3 regions of the Methylomonas albis genome follow, and region 3 is predicted to be linked to each of the others. Evidence: riboswitches for the same ligand, from Rfam matches in the RefSeq annotation. Region 3 holds a riboswitch; each other region holds the start of a gene.

Region 1 (3,239 bases), 3.2 Mb from region 3:
AGTAGGCGCATATAACCAATTTGTAGCGAATACGGTATACGGCGGTTACCTGCAGTGGCAAAGTACTATTGCCAAAGGTCTACATACCTTGCTTAGTTTAAGGTTAGGCGGCCTGGAAATTGCCTACGATGATAAAGTCGTCAAACATTCCAATACCACCACTCGCCTGGAATTATTGCCACGGCTTGGAGCGGTCTACGATGTCACCGATCAGCTTTCGCTCTTCGCCGGTTATAGCGAAGGCATGCGCGGACAGCCGTTCGTGAATTTCGATAGTGCCCCGGTGCCGGAAATGTCGCAGCAAATGGAAACCGGATTCAAGTTCGAGTTTGCCAACAGGCTTTCCGGGCAAGTGGCCGTTTATCAGATAGACCGCCAACAGGTGGCTGTGCCGAATACCGGTGTGGGCTTGTTTTACACTTCTTCGGGCTATCAACGTTCCCAAGGCATTGAAACCGACTTACTCTGGCAATTCAGCGACGAGTTTCAAGTCGTGGCAAATTATGCCCATACCAACGCCCGTTTTATGCTGGACTCAGGTGGAATCGCCAAAGGCAACCGTGTTGCCTGGGTACCTGAGGACGCCGGGCGTTTGTGGGTTAACTACCGTTTTAAAAATGAATTGCTTACCGGGGTTTCTTTGGGGGTCGGAGTCAATCTGCGCTCAGGCAGCTACATCGCCCATGATAATGCGTTTAAGGTCAATGGCTATCACAGCTTTGACGCCACTGCCGCTTATGAAATGCAGGGCTTGCGTTTGGCACTCACCGCAAAAAACCTGACGGATAACGACTATTTTCAGCCCTTCCAATATTTCGGCGGCGGCTATATTGGCGGTGGGCGCGTGGTGCCTTCTGCCGGTGCGTCGCTGTATTTTTCCGCGGCGTTACGCTTTTGAACGGGTAGCCAGCTGCAGACCAATGCTCGCCAAAAGTCCTCTACACCGTTGAAGACTTCAGTGGAACAAATAGGCTATCCATGTTAGTCGCTCTAATTTAGCTCCAACCATCAGTCATCAAGACTTTGTCCGTCTAAGGGTTCTGCCCTTTATATTCAATTGTTTATAAAAAATTCCGCTAAAAACCACATCCCCCGGCAAAAAAATTCCATGTTTCCGTAGTCGATTTCTCCGCCCATACGACTTATTAACAGAAGAGCAATGGTTTATGGAATATAGCCCGTCTTATTACCTTACCAATGTTGCTTCGTTAGCCGCCATCGACAATCTGTGCTCTGCGATGGCGGTAAAGGCAAGCTTTACGTCGGACTTTTAGGACAACTTCGCTCAGGGAAAGGAGCAAAGTCCAGGGATGGACGCACTGCCACATCCGCCGTGAGACGGAGCCGGAAAGCCACGGGTCTTGGGGCCAAGACAGCCGGGTTGCACTTGGGTAGCGTGCCGTATGAGAAACTTGTTTGTTTGCGTGCCGCTTCCGGAGGATGAATTTCAACCCTAACAATGAAGGAAAATTTTGATGGAAAACTGCAATTTAAAATCGGCGGTTGCCGGTGTTTTTACATTGGTCGCAATTGGTTTGGTATTGTCTCCCGCGACTGCCAGTGCTTCGCAAGTCAGTGGCAACGTTTACGTCACTATCGACAACGCGCAAATGGCGGCGGCAACAATCGTACCTGGATACTTTCCGAATGGTGTCATTCTCGAGCAATATTTCGATTCGAGCTTTAACCAAACCTACATCACCGCTAGTAATGCTGGTAGCGGTGGCAACGTGCCGAATATGTTGTTCAGCGTGAACAGCAATACGTCGACGATTACTTATGCCAATGGCCCCGGCCTAGCGGATAACCGCACGCTGCAAAAAACTACCATGGATGCCAACAACACTTCCGTTGGTCAGATCGGCTTAACTGGTGCAATTCGTTTCAGGGACGCTCTGGGTGCAACCGGCAATTACAACTCTTCCACGGACTGGGACTTGCAGAAAGTGAATGGTGTCTGGAATGTCGTATCGAATGATGCCGGATTTGGTGCCAACACTTTGTTCACCTTGGTCAACTCCGTTGAATCGGTTGATGGTTCTGGCCTGCTTCACCTGAGCGGCGATTTGACTTGGGGCACTTCGGTTGACGGCAATTATGTCGGTGTGATGACTTACGGGGATTTTTTCGCTTCGTCAGATCCTCATCACATTTTCGGTCACCTGGAATTGAACCCATCGGCAGTGCCGGTTCCGGCAGCTGTATGGTTTTTTGGTAGCGGTTTGCTCGGTTTGCTTGGCATGAATCGCCGGAAACGTGTCGCTTAAACACTATTAGCTAAAACCATCCGGAACAGCAAATACTGATGTGCCGGATGGGTCCGCCTGCGCTCGTAGCCAACAGGATGATCAACAATGACCTTACGCATTTTTGATCGTCCCTGTTTGGCTAGCGCAATTTATTTGCATCAAACCACTCGGCCAACCTTATGTTTATGAAACAACGCACTACCAACTATTTCACAATGACTGTGATTTCAATGGGATTTGTCTTTTTTGGATTTTTCTTCCCAAGCTTTGCTAACGCCGCTACGGTTTCCGGCGGCGCACTCACTTTAAATATAGACGGCGATGCCTTGGCTGCGGGTATTGCTTTAGATAACACGCCAGCCCCCTCCATCTACGTGGAAGAGTTTTTTAATGCCAGCGCAGTGGCATCTAAAACGTTTATAGAACTGCGAGACGCCAATACGCCTACCGATCCCGCCGATTATGCGGCCAATGAAATCTCAGCTGTAGGCCTGCAGTTCGCTGTTAACGAAGCAGTCGTTCCTGCCAATCCGACCCAACGACAAAATAAAGCAACTACCTTTGCGTTCGATCCGAGCAATATATTCGGGACAGCCACTGGCAGTATCGGTCTAGGAGGCGTGATGCGTTTTCGAGTTGATGTGACTCCGCCTACTAATCGGGTGCTGTTGGGGGATATGACGCTGGAATATCGCCCGGAATTAGAGTCCGCCACACCGGGTCGCTCCGGATGGTTACTGGTAAATCATCTCGGTTTTACCGCTGATGCCTTCGAATTGTTCGACGTATCGACCAGATTGGTTGGCAATAATCTGACGCTCGCCGGTAATCTTGGATATGGTTGGGGCTTTGATCATTTGGGCGCAACCGACGCTCGATTGAGCGACGCGCGTATCGGCACCTTTAGTTTTCAAACCACAGTGGTGCCCGTACCTGCTGCCGTATGGTTGTTCGCGAGCGGTTTGATCGGGCTTGGCATCACTGGTCGAG
Region 2 (3,239 bases), 3.0 Mb from region 3:
CAATTGGCAAACTGCCGGCGTATGCCGAGTCCATGCCGTCGCCGGTCCATGACGCGTTATCGTTATCACTCACGTTAGGGCCAGCCGCGTTGTAAGTCAGATGCGCACTGGCGCTGGTACTTACCAGCATCAGGCCGCCAATAGCCGCTGCCAAAGTCGATTGTTTGAACAAAGAAGAAGTTACCATTGTGTTACCTCATAAAAATAAAAGAGGGGCAATGCTGTTTTTGCATTGCCGCACATAATCAGGGGTTTAAGCGTTTTTACGACGACCGAAGCCAATCAAGCCGGCCATTGCGCTGCCGAACAACCAAACTGCGCCAGGTACTGGAACCGCCGAAGTGGTAACCAACACGTCATAGGTTAAGCCTGATAACGCTGAGCCGCCGTGAGCGCCAACCACCAAGGTATAGAAACCATTCGTTTCCGATAGGCCAGCTGTATCGGTGGCATTCCACTCGGCTTGGTTGAAAATAAAGCTGAAAGACAGTAAATCACTTAGACTGGTTGCATGAGCGCTCCAAATTGCCGCACCCAGGTCTGAGCCTTGAATGTCGGTCGGTGCTGCGCCAGTAATATCAGCCGCGGCTGTGCGGCTTGAACTTAAGCTGGAGTCGGCGCCGCGATACAAGGCTACATCCAGCAACCCGCCGGATGCGAGATTGTTTGCAGCGTAGTCGGTATCGGCTTTGATGCTGATGGTGGTTAAGACGTTGCCGGTCGTCGCGCAGTTATCGGTAGCGCTATTGTCACCACAGCTGATATGAATCAAACCGTAATCCAGGCCAAGGCCGGTTTCGGCTGAGTTGCCGGCGACTGCAATGTAGGGATGATCGCCGGCATTTGGGCCCGAGGTCGGCAGGTCGGCCATGATTGTGCCCCATGTAGACGCGTTGGCGCCTGTGTTTTTGGCGTTATAAGCATTCCACAAGCCGGTAGTTACATTGGTACCCCAAGTTCCTGTTGACGGGGCTTGTATCACTTGACCGTTTGGCAAGGTGATGCTGTTGCCGTTTCCAGTTCCGGTAACATTGGCCAAAGAGCCGGTATTGTCAGTAACGCTGCTGCCGGTAAAAATTTCACGCTTGGTGGCACCGGCTGAGACGCCTACGACTGAGCTGTTGGCTTTGACTACATTGCCCGTACCACCATAAGTATGCTGACCGGAGTACCACATATAAGGCAGGTTGCCGGATACCTCGGTAGCGGTCGCAGCTGCTGTACCGGTTCCTGGTATCAAAGTATTGGCGGTTAAGTCGCCGACAGTATAAGTATTGGTGCCGTTGGCAACGCGGTTGGTGCCGTTGGAGTTGGCTGAAACACCGTCAGTGCCGTTAATGCTATTTGCAATCCCAAAGCCTATGGCGGAATCCCCGGAGGCCACGGTGCCTGCCCCCGTCAAGTTGTAATACTGATGCGCGAATGCTTGGCCGGAAACGCCAGCCAGACCGGTTGTCAAGAGAGCTGCTATAGCGGTTTTGCGAAAAATCATGATCATCCTCTTTTTAATTAAAATAAATGCAACAGCGAAACCGACAAAGCTTGATCAATCACATTGCGTCAAACTTTGCTCAGCACCCATGTCGTACATGGGGCAATCCGGCCTTCTTTAAATTGTTTTTAAGAACCGTGATTTTCCGGCCCCGCCTCACGACGGGTGTGGCAATCCTTGCGTTCACCGATTTGCCGATGAGCCAGCGGTAGACATGGCAGGAATGAAGACCTGATAACCGCAGCTGGAAAGCAAATCCCTGAAGCAAGCACGGTATCTAAAGCGAATAATCGGCCATCTTAATAAAATGTATAAGTTTCAAAGAATTGTGACCTTTTTACGTAGGGTGGTTTCGTTGGGTGGTTGTCGAAACACGGGGAAATAACTCAGAGACTTGTTTTATATAACACAGTTTAATTACTGATAGGGTTTCTGGAATGGGAGGAGAGGATTGTTCTGGCGGATTCGCTCAGGAATTTCTTTCTTTTCTAGTCATTTGTTGTTAGGTTGTTGCCCTGCTAATTGGCTTGGCGATAGATTTTTCAGTGGAGAAGAAGTATGCAAAAAACCGATAAAACCCCGCTCTGGGTGTTCCTGGCGCTATCCAGTATAGAAACTCGCAAAGGCGCGTTGCTACTGATCTGGAGTAGTATCGTTTTTACCTTTTACTGCGTGCCTTGGACGCTCTATTTCGATGGTAATGGCTGGGTGGCCAAATTGTTTTTAATCGAGGATTGGGAGTGGTTCGCCATGATGTTGCCTATGACTTTCTGGTATTGGCTAAGCATGAGATGGGTGGATAAAAACGGTGGCTGGCGCTTAGCAAGTGCGTGATATGCCACACTATCGTTCAAAGCGCCGATTTGTTATAAACGGTCACATGCGCCTTACGCGCGCAAGGGTGATGTCGTCGTGTATAGCTAAATCGATTTTGCGTTGTTCGGGTACTGGCATCCTAAGTTGATCGGCTTTGCGCCTTCTTAAACGATCGGCGGTGCGATATCGCCAATAAGCTTTCGTCAATTTACTGTTGTTTCTATGCTTTCACACATCCTGCCTAAAGCCGAAATATCTATTCGGGAAAACCTGCGTTGGCTATACATCCTCAGAAACCTGATGCTGTTTGCCGTCACTGTCGCGGTGTTTCTTGCAGTGAATGGCCTGGGTATCAATTTGCCGCAAAACCAGTTGTGGCTGGCGATTTTTGCGATTTCGATACTCAATCTCTATACCTGGTTGCGACTGAGAACGCCGGAGGAAGTCACCGAACATGAGATTTTTTCGCAAATATGCATGGATGTGTTGGCCTTGGCTTATTTGCTTTATCTGACCGGCGGCGCGTCAAATCCGATCATTTGGGTGTTTCTGTTGCCGTTGATTGTTACCGCCATCATGCTGCCGCAGGCTTATGCCTGGAATATGGTGATCATTACGTCCTGCGTCTATACGGTACTGATAGCCTACAACGTACCGTTGCCGGCGGTGGAGCCGCATATGGCTCATCCGGCGATGGCGGAAATGACGCCGGAAATGACGTTACAAATGCATTTGATGAACGACAGGCGCTATTTCAATCTGCATGTATTTGGCATGTGGTTTGGTTTTGTGTTTAGCGCCGGCTTAGTGGCCTTTTTCGTGGTCGAGCTGTCCAAAACCTTAAAAGAGCGTGAGCGCAATCTGGCCGATGCCCGCGAAAGCGCGTTGCGAGACGAGCGGGTAGTGTCGCTGGGCACCTTAGCCGCTAGCG
Region 3 (3,239 bases):
GGGAATCGCCGTCCAGCAGACCGGGTACCGGCGGCGTCGGTACGTTGCGCAGGGAAACCGGCACCGGACCGGCGGCCCTGGCTGACAGCGCGGCGACGATCAGGCCACCGGTTAAAACAATTCGAAAAATAGCGCGCATGTTATGTTCTCGTGAAGAAAGCCAAGCAGATAATTGCGGTTACACACAGTCCGGAACTACCCGCGTTAGGATTCGCCGTCCCTGGCAAAGTTGGCTATTTAGGCCGCCCAGCGTTTGCGCCTGCTGCTGCAAGCAATGCCGAACAATCCGGACAGCATCAGTATCGCTGCAGGTGGGACCGGTACGGCGGCGGGAAGCGTGACGACTGTCAAGCCGTTCAGGTTGGACATGAAGCGGCCGCCTTTAAGATCGCCGGGAACCACCGTACGAGCAAAACCGCTGCCACCCAGGGCACCACCGATACCGTCGGCATAAGCCAGCAAATCACCCTGGTTGCCGAATTGCGGCATGATTTCTTCGAGCGCGTAGACTGCGGTGTAGTTATCGGTGCCGGTGGCGATGACGTAGGAGCGCAGCAAAGCAGCCGGGTCATTGGAGATACCGGCGCTTACCAATAATTCATACAAGGAAACGCCGGTAAAGCCCGTCGCTCCGCCGGTTGCCAGCGCGCTGCCATTCGGCTTGTTAAATACCGTTGTAGGGCTTAGCGAGCCCGGCAGATCGGCCGCGGTATAGTTGGCAGGGCTGGAAACCGCGCCGCCGATGCTGAATGAAGTTGAGGCTCCACCCGGCGCCGAGCCTTGATAAGCGACATGGCCAATATTCAGGCTAGTCAGCGCGGAAACACTGGCACCGTCTGCGGCGATCAAGCTGGGTGCGGACAACAGACCCTGGCTGTCGCTGAAGGCTATGATGTCGTTTTGGGTGCCGAAGCCGCTACCCAGCAGGTTGCCCATGGTGTAAACGGTACTGCCGCTAGTACCGGTCGCAACCACGTAATCGCGCAGAATGTCGTTTTTTGCCGCCGGATCTTTGTCGACATAGCTATTCAAATAGCTGTAAAGGGAGACGCCGGTATAAGTATTGCCGCCGACCGTAACCGTGCTGGTGCTGCCGAAACCTTGCAGATCGGCGATGCTGAAGCTGGCGGGGCTGGTGCTTTTCACGAAACCGCTCAGCGCGACGCTGGCCTCGGCCGTTGCCGATAGCGACAATAAAAATACCGACGCAATCGCCGCCGTACGCAGATTGGGTTTGCTGTTTTGCATAATTTTCTTCCTCTATGGGGTTGGTTGATCGCCCTTACGGGCTATTAAATCGCGGCCTTGGGCCGCTTTACGCGTCGGGCCTGTAGAACTATCTTTCCGCTGTACGGTGGATGCTGAAGCAGGCCAAAAACTAAATTCGCATAGCCGCCTGCCTCGTGTCGGCAAGGACATCCGAGTTTGTCCATCGGGGCCGCAAGCGGGATTCGCTGGTCATGGAATGGGAAAAACCGTGCACGAAAAACTCCTCGCCCGAAGGCAGTCAAAATTAGCGATAGGCTGTTTAAACACTTTGCCCCGTTGGGCACTCCGTGTTCAGAGGCAATCCGGCTAACTCTGGCGAGTTCCGTGATTTTCCGGCCCGGCCTTGCGACCGGTGTGGCGTGAACTTTTATTGCGCGCTATCCGCCCAAACCCAAATGGGAAACGCGGCCTTGATTGAAACGGCGCAAAAAAAGTGGTGTCGATATAACCCGCTTGGCGGCATCGACATCGGCATTCCTTGCCAGCGCCATCCCGGCTACTTGTCACAGCGCTTGCCTGCACTACGAATTTCCTGGCTTTGTTACCTTGGCGCTTCCGTTTACCAAGCCACATTCCTTGTTGATTTGCGATTCGATGCCGCAAGTTGTGGGATTAGCGGACATCGATTGGTAAAAACATTCGTTAAGTTGATCCGTGAATTTCGAGGCCTACTCCCTCCCCGGCTTTTGCAGTACCAGCCCATACATGGCGGCGAAAGCGTTTGGATGTTGTTCTTCGAATCGCGCCCAGTTGGCGAGACTGGCACCGTGGGAATCTTGCGGAAAACCGGCTTGATACATAGCTTGCAAGGGCATGGGTAAGCCGCGCATGCTCACGAAGCACAATCCCAGTTCGGCCAGCTGTTGTTCGATTTTCGGCAGGCTGTAACGGTGTTCATTGACGTGAAACACCAAGTCGCGAAACATGCTGAGATTGTAGAAATCCCGCCATTGCAACAGCGGTTTTAAAGCTTCGTATTCGCCGGCCAGAATGGCTTGCCGGAATTGCCGCATCCTTTCCGGCGTCGCTTCCCAGCCATGTTCGGCAATCAATGTTCTGGCGCGAACCACGGTTTGCCGCGCCGCCTCGCTGTACAGGCTGACCAGCATGATGCCGCCGGGCTTCAACAAGCCGGTCAAGATTCGCCAGCCTTCCAACGGGTTTTGCAGATGGTGCAAAACGCCGCTGGCGGTGATCAGATCGAATTGTTCGGAAAAATCAGCCAGTTGGGTAATGTCGGCTTGTTTAAAGTCGATGGCATCGGCCAGCCCCAACTGCGTAGCCATCCGCTTGGCATATGCCAGGCTGGCTCGGCTTAAATCCAGCGCCAGATAGCGGCCGGTTTGGATTTGCCGGACCAGGGAAATGGGCTCCAATCCGGTGCCGCAGCCAGCAGTGAGTACATCGACCTGGCCATCGAACTCAATCGGCAGCTGCAGGTCGTGGGCAAAACTTGCCAACCATCGCCGGGCGGTCAAACGCTGATGGGCGACAGGGTCCTGTTGCCAACGCGGAAAAGGGTTTTCCTCGTATTGCCGGCGTACTAGTTCGGAAATGTTGCCACCGATGGCCGTGAGACTGTCTATTTCTGCCGCCAGCACCCGTTCCGCCAGACAAGCGCGCCAATCTCGAATCAGCGGCTGTAAATAGGGTTTCCAAATGACGGAAGCTTGCGTAAACACGGCGCGGCAATCGGACAATTCCAAGCCGGATCGATACATCGCGTAATAGGCTAGCGCCGGTTGCCATGACGGTTCCGACGGCAAACTCAGGCCGGCCTCCAACTGCTGCCGCAATAAGCCAACAACGGTGCGTTCCTGTTCGTCCTCGGCACTGGCGTATTCGGTCAACCAGCTGTAATGGGCCAGTGCGCCGATAAACTCCCACTCCAGCTTGCCCGGACGGGTGCTTTCAGCCGCCGGGCCAGGTGCGGCGTAGGTCAACAGCAGCGCTTTGCGCAAACGGCGTAG

What was found. A riboswitch is a leader RNA that binds a small molecule or an ion and turns the genes downstream of it on or off. The one in region 3 is predicted to bind cyclic di-GMP.
Region 1: it holds a riboswitch for cyclic di-GMP, as region 3 does, so the genes downstream of both, EBA_RS19410 (hypothetical protein) here and EBA_RS05220 (hypothetical protein) in region 3, are expected to answer to the same signal.
Region 2: it holds a riboswitch for cyclic di-GMP, as region 3 does, so the genes downstream of both, EBA_RS18675 (hypothetical protein) here and EBA_RS05220 (hypothetical protein) in region 3, are expected to answer to the same signal.

What each region holds. Positions count from the first base shown of each region.
Region 1 is NZ_JACXSS010000001.1:4,253,603-4,256,841, reverse strand. It holds gene EBA_RS19415 (TonB-dependent siderophore receptor) at 1-898, shown strand, start outside; cyclic di-GMP riboswitch class I at 1,312-1,389, shown strand; gene EBA_RS19410 (hypothetical protein) at 1,476-2,267, shown strand; gene EBA_RS19405 (hypothetical protein) at 2,480-3,239, shown strand, end outside.
Region 2 is NZ_JACXSS010000001.1:4,069,267-4,072,505, reverse strand. It holds gene EBA_RS18680 (PEP-CTERM sorting domain-containing protein) at 1-187, opposite strand, end outside; gene EBA_RS18675 (hypothetical protein) at 254-1,492, opposite strand; cyclic di-GMP riboswitch class I at 1,591-1,674, opposite strand; gene EBA_RS18670 (hypothetical protein) at 2,051-2,326, shown strand; gene EBA_RS18665 (ATP-binding protein) at 2,531-3,239, shown strand, end outside.
Region 3 is NZ_JACXSS010000001.1:1,103,108-1,106,346, reverse strand. It holds gene EBA_RS05225 (cytochrome c peroxidase) at 1-139, opposite strand, end outside; gene EBA_RS05220 (hypothetical protein) at 238-1,248, opposite strand; cyclic di-GMP riboswitch class I at 1,563-1,638, opposite strand; gene EBA_RS05215 (hypothetical protein) at 1,684-1,902, shown strand; gene EBA_RS05210 (class I SAM-dependent methyltransferase) at 1,938-3,239, opposite strand, start outside.